DNA from 2 places in the Mucilaginibacter ximonensis genome. Region 2 is predicted to be linked to the other one. Evidence: riboswitches for the same ligand, from Rfam matches in the RefSeq annotation. Region 2 holds a riboswitch; the other holds the start of a gene.
The links. Region 2 has a riboswitch for S-adenosylmethionine ahead of metH (methionine synthase). Riboswitches for the same ligand answer to the same signal wherever they lie in the genome.
Positions count from the first base shown of each region.

Region 1: linked by a shared signal. The riboswitch ahead of ACFS5N_RS04005 (O-acetylhomoserine aminocarboxypropyltransferase/cysteine synthase family protein) and the one ahead of metH (methionine synthase) in region 2 are both predicted to bind S-adenosylmethionine.

Region 1 is NZ_JBHUPD010000001.1:883,060-887,443, reverse strand. It holds gene ACFS5N_RS04015 (homoserine dehydrogenase) at 1-44, opposite strand, end outside; gene ACFS5N_RS04010 (homoserine O-acetyltransferase family protein) at 44-1,099, opposite strand; gene ACFS5N_RS04005 (O-acetylhomoserine aminocarboxypropyltransferase/cysteine synthase family protein) at 1,166-2,464, opposite strand; SAM riboswitch class I at 2,696-2,805, opposite strand; gene ACFS5N_RS04000 (trans-sulfuration enzyme family protein) at 3,202-4,317, opposite strand.
Region 2 is NZ_JBHUPD010000002.1:137,462-141,845, forward strand. It holds gene metH (methionine synthase) at 1-2,553, opposite strand, end outside; SAM riboswitch class I at 2,745-2,857, opposite strand; gene ACFS5N_RS08260 (bactofilin family protein) at 2,980-3,360, opposite strand; gene ACFS5N_RS08265 (M23 family metallopeptidase) at 3,370-4,236, opposite strand.

The DNA of each region.
Region 1 (4,384 bases), on a different contig from region 2:
ACCACGCCGAAGCCAAAAAGGCCAATATTTAGTTTCTTGCTCATTATGCAGTTTGTTGTAATTGGATGATCTTTCCTTTTACGTCTGTTTTAAAGAATGATGTAATAATGTTAGTTAATGCTTCTGTTTCTATCAAGAATCCGTCGTGGCCGTAGTAAGAGTCAAACTCAGCATAAGCCGATTGCGGGATGTGTTGAAACAAGTATTGTTGTTCCCCAATAGGAAATAATAAGTCAGATTTAATACCGATAATTAACGTGCGCGATATGATCTTGCTCAAAGCATCCTCAATGCTTGCGCGTTTGCGGCCAACATTGTGCGAGTCCATTGCTTTTGAAAGGTACCAGTAACTGTAAGCGTTAAAGCGCGCCACCAGTTTATCGCCCTGGTAGTTTTGGTAGCCTGATGCTTTGTAATTGTCAACAACATCGTTGTTATCCTCATGTTGTTTAATGCCGTAGGTTTTATAACCACGGTAGGATAGAAGCGCCATACTACGGGCCGCTTTTAAGCCTTTGATGCCGCCGTCAGGTTTATTTTCATAAAAAGTGTGGTCGGCAGCTATGGCAAGGCGCTGAGATTCATTGAAGGCAATGCCCCAAGGCGAGTGTTTAGCATTGGTAGCTATCAATATCAGGTTTTTGATAAACTCGGGTTCAACAATGGCCCACTCCATAGCCTGCTGGCCACCCAATGAGCCGCCAATCAACGTATGTATTTGGCTAATACCTAAATGTGCCGCTAATAACTGCAATGATTTTACCATGTCACGAACAGTTACCTGAGGGAAGGACAGGTAATAATTCTTGCCGGTTTGAGGGTTTACCGTTAGCGGGCCGCTTGAGCCATAACATGAGCCAAGCATATTGGCGCATACAATAAAATGTTCTTCAGGGTTAAAGTAGTAACCACTACCAAACAGGCCTTTCCACCAATCAAGCGCATCAGAGTTAGCGGTGAAAGCATGGCACACCCATACTACATTATCGCGGTTTTGGTTCAGTTTACCATAAGTATGAAAGCCTATCTCCAAACAGGGCAATACCTCGCCCGATTCAAATTCGAAAGGTTGTTCATGCTTAAATTTTTGTTCATTCATTTTACAGTAGTAAGCTCCCCGTTTAGGGGAGCTTTATTTGGTTTGTTATGCTAATTCGGTTTGTAGTTATTTTATTTTGTTAAATGCTTGTTCAAAATCTGCTTTAATATCATCAATATGCTCAATTCCTACAGCTACGCGTAATGATGTTGGTGTAACACCTGCCGAAAGTTGTTCAGCATCAGATAGCTGCTGGTGTGTGGTGGCTGATGGTTGAATAATAAGCGTTTTTGCGTCGCCAACATTGGCCAGGTGACTTACCAGTTGCAGGCTATCTATAAAGGCGCTTGCATTTTCTTTGTTGCCTTTAATCTCAAATGACAGGACTGCACCATAGCCGTTTTTTAAATATTTTTTAGCCAGATTGTGGTAAGGCGATGAAGGCAGTCCCGGATAATTTACCGAGTTTACCTGAGGGTGTTGTTCAAGCCATTTAGCCAGTTCTAAGGTGTTGTCAACATGGCGCTGCACGCGTAATGATAGGGTTTCTAAGCCTTGCAGCAGCAGCCACGAGTTAAATGGCGATTGCGATGCGCCAAAGTCACGCAAGCCTTCAACGCGGGCGCGAATAATAAATTGAATGTTGCCAAAGGGGCCGTTAATGCCAAATACATCGGCAAATACCAAGCCATGGTAGCCTTCGGAGGGTTCTGTGAATTGCGGGAATTTTCCGTTACCCCAGTTATAGTTTCCGCCGTCGACGATAACACCTCCAATTGAAGTGCCGTGACCCCCAATCCATTTAGTAGCCGACTCGACAACCACGTTGGCTCCATGTTCAAGCGGGCGAAATAAATATCCGGCAGCAGCGAAAGTGTTATCGACAACTAAAGGCAGGTCGTGCTTTTTAGCCAAAGCTGCCACCTCATCAAAATCGGCGATGGTAAAGCCCGGGTTGCCTATAGTTTCCAGGTAAATGGCTTTTGTTTTGTCGTCAATCAAAGCCGCAAGATTTTCGGCAGTGTCATCTTTAGCAAATCGGGCTTCAATACCCAAACGTTTAAAAGCAACTTTAAACTGGTTGTAACTGCCTCCGTAAAGAAAAGGCGAGGTTACAAAATTATCGCCTGCCTGGAGTATATTATTCAAGGCCAAAAACTGCGCCGACTGACCAGACGAGGTAGCCAGGGCGGCTACGCCCCCTTCTAATGCAGCAACCCTTTTTTCAAAAACGTCCGTAGTGGGGTTCATTATACGGGTGTAAATGTTGCCAAATTCTTTAAGTGCGAAGAGGTTTGCACCATGTTCGGCACTCTTAAAACCATAAGAAGTAGTTTGGTAAATAGGTACTGCACGTGATCCTGTAGTCGGATCGATTTCTTGACCGGCATGTAACTGTAGCGTTTCGAATTTTTGTGTAGCCATAATTTGTGTTTTAAAGGTTAATGAAAATTTAACAATTGTTTGGTGTCTGACAGTTGGCGGCGTTTAGCGACGAACTGAGCAAAGTTTTTTTTCCAGAATAGAAAAGGAAACCCATTAGCAACAGCCATGCATACAGCAATAAAAATTACTGTAAAAATGCATTGAGTGCTGCGAAGCGTTAATGATGTTTACTGGAATGGTTTGGTGGTGTGTTAAATTTTCCATGTTGTTAATTTATATTTCCCGGGATATTTACCGGGCCAGGAATTGGCACCTTCTCTAACTTTAGAGGGTTGCCAGCGGGTCACAGAGCCTGATCTCTCGCCGCTTCTTTATAAATCAAAACCTTATAAGGAATTGATCGTGACGTCAGTATTGCTACTGATTTGTGCCGCAAATATAGTTTGTTAACAATTATGCGCCAAATTTATTTTGATGAATAACGGCCTATCTGTAAATATACACCACTATCAGGTTCAAAACAGTGATTAATAGGCTACTCATAATTGAATTGACTTTATTTTTTTTATAGGATTGATTGCCAATAAATTAAAGGTCAAGTGAAAGGCCACAAATGCAGAATAAAGTATCCAGGAATCTTTTGCGTGATTTTCCGTGGCTGCCCAACCTAATAGAAAGCAGATCACGAAGAATATAAATACCAAAACTACAAATAACAGAATATTTATAATTCCAATTCTTAATATAATCTCGAAGTTATTTCTCATACATAATCATTATCCCAACGCTTGCGCTAAATCCGAAATCAAATCGTCAATATGCTCTAATCCGACAGAAACACGCAGCAAATTAAAAGGTGTCTTGGTATCCGGTCCTTCAACTGTTGCGCGGTGCTCTATCAAACTCTCTACGCCGCCCAAGCTTGTGGCTTTGGTAAACAATTTTACTTTGTTTATAATACGATGCGTGTCCTCACGATTGCCTTTTACGATAAATGAAAGCACGCCACCAAAACCACTCATTTGCTCTTTAGCAACTTCATGATTGGGGTGCGATGGGAGGCCCGGGTAAAGTACCCGTTCAACAGCCGGATGTTTATCCAGGAACCCGGCCAGTAGTTGTGCATTTTGTACGTGGCCGCGCATGCGGTAGGGTAGGGTTTTAATACTTCGTACCAAATAATAGCAATCAACAGGCGAAGGCACGGCGCCGCCCATGTATTGTACTTGTTTTATCTTTTGCCAAAAATCGTTGTCCTCGGCAGCAATTAAGGCGCCTCCCAAAATATCGCTATGCCCGCCAATATACTTGGTGGTAGAGTGCATCACAATATCAACGCCCAATTTTATAGGCTGCTGGCAAATAGGGGTTGCAAACGTATTATCGCAGGCCACTTTAATGTTGTGCTGTTTTGCTAGTGCCACAACTTTACGAATGTCTGTAACCTTAAGCAGCGGGTTTGATGGCGTCTCGATCCATATTAAACCCGTATTAGACTTTAAATACCCCGCTAAAACTTCGGTATTATTGATGTCGATAAAATCAAACTCTAATATACCTGCAAACAAAGTTTTAAGTTGGTTGCGTAAACCATGATACATATCGTCAGGGGCAATAATATGTGTGCCAGGTTGCAGGGCCTGAAAAACCGCCATACCGGCCGAGTTCCCGGATGAAAAAGCAGCAGCCACAGCACCACCTTCCAACGCAGCCAAAACGTTCTCCAAAGCAGTACGGTTGGGGTTTGACGAGCGGCTGTAAATATAATCGCCACGAAAACTTTCATCCTCCATACGCTCAAACGTGGTCGAGGTGATAATGGGTTGTACAACCGCCCCGGTTGTGGCATCGGTTTGGTTACCGGCGTGTATAGCTATAGTTTCTGTTTTCATTGCAGATTAATTACGTCCGGCAATAATAACTAATAAGATAAAATTTTTATATTTTTACTTAACAAAC
Region 2 (4,384 bases):
AGGTGCGATTTTAACCGCGGCGTGAATACGTGAAGTGGTTGCCCCGCCCACAATCAGCGGAATAGTGAAGCCTTCGCGCTCCATCTCCTTGGCAAAGTGAACCATCTCGTCCAGCGACGGCGTGATCAATCCGCTCAGGCCAATAATATCTACCTGTTGTTTCTTAGCTTCGTCTATGATCTTTTGAGCAGGTACCATCACGCCCAAATCAATAACTTCAAAGTTATTACAAGCCAGTACCACACCTACAATGTTTTTGCCGATATCATGTACATCGCCCTTTACAGTTGCCATTAATACTTTACCGGCATTGGCCCGACTAGCGCTAGCGTCGCCGCCTTCAGCTATCATTTTTGCCTTTTCAGCTTCGATGAATGGCAGCAGGTAAGCCACGGCTTTTTTCATTACCCGGGCCGATTTTACCACCTGCGGCAGGAACATTTTACCGGCACCAAACAAGTCGCCCACAATATTCATCCCATCCATAAGCGGGCCCTCAATCACATCCAGCGGGCGAGGATATTGCTGACGCGCTTCTTCCACATCGGCATCCAGGTACTCAATGATGCCTTTTACCAAGGCATGCGATAAGCGCTCGGTAACAGGGCCTTTGCGCCATTCTTCATCACGCACTACCTCTTTACCCTTGCTTTTCACGGTGTCGGCATACTCCACCAAACGCTCGGTAGCATCAGGGCGACGGTTCAACAACACATCCTCTACCAGTTCAAGCAACTGCTTGTCAATCTCTTCATAAACCTCGAGCATACCGGCGTTTACGATACCCATATCCATACCTGCTTTGATGGCATGAAACAGGAAAGCCGAGTGCATAGCCTCGCGCACCACGTTATTACCACGGAACGAAAAGGAAATATTACTCACACCACCGCTTACCTTGGCGTGCGGTAAGTTTTGTTTGATCCAGCGAGTAGCTTCAATAAAGTCAACTGCGTAGTTATTGTGTTCTTCCAGACCAGTCGCTACAGTAAGGATATTTGGGTCGAAGATGATATCCTGCGGTGGAAAACCAACTTCATTCACCAGGATGTCGTACGACCGTTTACAGATCTCAATACGGCGCTCGAGCGAGTCGGCCTGACCGGTCTCGTCAAAAGCCATAACCACGGTTGCGGCGCCATAGCTTAATATTTTGCGGGCATATTCTTTAAACTTGTCCTCGCCTTCTTTCAGGGAGATAGAGTTCACGATGCCTTTACCTTGTATACATTTTAAACCGGCTTCAATAACCGACCACTTTGACGAGTCGATCATGATAGGCAGTTTAGCGATATCCGGCTCAGACGCTACCAGGTTCAAAAACTTCACCATTACGGCTTCAGAGTCGATCATCCCCTCGTCCATATTGATATCAATTACCTGGGCGCCACCTTCTACCTGCTGGCGGGCCACAGTCAGGGCCTCTTCGTAGTTCTCGGCCAAAATCAGTTTCGAAAACTTTGGCGAACCGGTAATATTGGTACGCTCACCCACATTCACAAAAATGCTTTCGGGTGTAATGGTTACCGCTTCTAAACCGCTTAAACGCATGTGGGGCTCAACCTCGGGCACCAAACGCGGCGAATATTTGACAGCGCGCTCGGCCATGCAACGGATATGGTCGGGCGTGGTGCCGCAGCAGCCACCAACAATGTTCACCAGTCCGGCCTGCATAAAATCATCAATCTGGTGAGCGGTTTCGTGCGGGGTTTCGTCGTACTGACCAAACTCATTAGGCAAACCGGCGTTAGGATAGGCCGAGATAAATACATCGGCTTTTTCAGAGAGCTCCTGAATGTGCGGACGCATTTCGCGGGCGCCTAAAGCACAATTCAAACCAACCGACAGTAAGTTGGCGTGACGTACCGAGTTCCAGAACGCCTCCACGGTCTGCCCTGAAAGGGTGCGCCCCGAAGCATCAGTAATGGTACCTGATATCATAATCGGCAAGTGCTTGCCGGATTCCTGGGCATATCTGTCTGCAGCAAACAGCGCTGCTTTTGCGTTTAGTGTATCAAAAATGGTTTCAATCAGCAGTAAATCCGCACCGCCGTCAACCAAACCACGTATCTGGTCGTAATAAGCATTGGCCAGATCATCGAACGTAACAGCGCGATAGCCTGGGTCATTCACATCGGGGGATAAAGAAGCAGTACGATTTGTCGGACCCACGGCACCGGCCACGAAGCGTGGCTTATGTGGTTCCTTAGCTGTAAATTCATTTGCTACCTCGCGCGCTAACCGTGCACCCTCATAGCTCAGTTCATAAGCCAACTCCTCCATTTTATAATCAGCCAGTGATATAACCTGGGTGCTGAAGGTGTTGGTTTCAATGATATCGGCCCCGGCATTAAGGTATTCGGCATGGATAGCCTTGATCACATCCGGGCGGGTTATATTCAGCAGGTCATTATTACCCTGCAGGTCGGTAGGATGATCTTTAAATCGCTCCCCGCGAAAATCCTTTTCAGTTAATTGGTACCGCTGGATCATGGTACCCATTGCACCGTCAATAATAAGAATGCGCTTTTTTAATTCGTCTTTTATATTCATTGTTGAGATGTGAGATATGAGATGTGAGATATGAGATGAAATTCTCGTAATCGCCATCCAATCTGCAATTAACACTTGTAGAAGCTTAATAAAAACATGGAATAAGAAACCAAATGCGGTCCCATATCTCACATTTCATATCTCACATCTAAAAGAGCCTTATAAAGAAAATCGGTTGTGTTATTGACTTTCACTTATCCGTCTCATCTGCCAGCTTGCAGAATGAGTAGAATGTAGCACCTTGTAAAGCTACAGGTTGCTAAGACATCGCCGGGTCCAATCCCTCCGTCTTTCTCTATAAGCAGCGCAAAGTTGCGCAAAAAGTTAGTAATAAACAAGTCACATTCGGCCCTCTAAATCTCCCCCGGTAGCGGAGACTTTTTGATTGATATTTTAACCTGCTCTTCCGAGGGGGCTGGGCTGAGGCTATGCGTTGGCCAGCTGTTTTATTTGCTTAACACCTGCGGCCTGCATGGTTAAATGGCCATTGTAAACACCTCCGGCTTCAACCAATAAAGTTACCGTAGCAATGTCGCCGGTGGCCTTAATTTCAAGCGATTCTACCGTGATATTGCCCTGTACGGTACCGTAAACCACCATTTCTTTAGTGACTACGTTGCCGGTTATCAGGCCCTTTTCGCCCAAAATCAGGCCTTCAGCTACCTGTACGTCTCCATCTATCTGTCCGTCAATACGTGCCACTGCCGGGGCGGTTAAGCTGCCGCCTACAACACAATCCGCGCTTATAAGTGTAGCTATCGCGTGGAAATCTAAAGCTGCTTTATCTTTCTTCGAAAAAACGCCCATCGGTTGTGATCAATTATTAAGGGTGAGAAATTTAACCGGATTTACAGGCTTTCCGTCTTTACGTACTTCATAATGCAAGTGATTACCGGTTGAGCGCCCTGTCGAGCCAATCTCGCCTATTTTATCACCCACAGATACCTGCTGCCCAACACGGCAGGTTATACGTGATAAGTGCCCGTATAAGGTTTCGTAACCATTTGAATGAGCCACGCGCACACAGTTACCGTAACCACCCATCCACCCGGTAGATACCACGCGGCCGTTAGCTGTAACACGGGCCGCATCGCCCCGTTCGCCCCTAAAATCAATGCCCGGATGAAACTCAGCGTGCTCACTATTGAACGGATCGCTTCGAAAACCAAAGCTTGAAGTCATGGAGCTTATCTTGGGGTAGCCCATCGGCGTAAATGCAACAGCGTTAACTACATGGGTAAGGTAATCGTTATACGCCATGTAAACTTCTTTATCAGTTAGTTTACCGGTAGCTGCATTAGCGTCTCCGCCAACCGCCTTGGTCGAAAAGCCGCGTAATCCGCGTTTTCGAAGATAATCGTTAATATTTTTAAGTTTTGATTCTATCGCCTGGATATAGGTCTGGGCTGTCAGCTTTTCGCTTTGCTTTTGCAGTTCAACCGGAATCTGGCCTTTTAAACTTACAATTTGTTTAAGCAACAATTGCTTCTCTTGTTCTTGTTGCTGTATATTGTTACGTAATAAAAATATTGAACCTACTAAAAGTGCAATCATGCCAACTAAACCAATTGCATAATATTTTAAATGGGCGAGGTGGCGCGTACGTATCTGGATGGTTTTAGTACCCTGTTTGTTTTTATTTAAGATAACAATGGTACTAACGTCTTTTTGCTTAACTTTCATTTATGACTTAACAATTAGGGGCTTGCAATTTAAAAAAAGGCGTCTAACAAACAATATTAATTTTAAAACAATTGATTGTTTAGTTTGTATTGCCCTTTGTCAGCAAGATGTTATTATTACGAATTTTAAAACAGTGTTGTTGTCGATT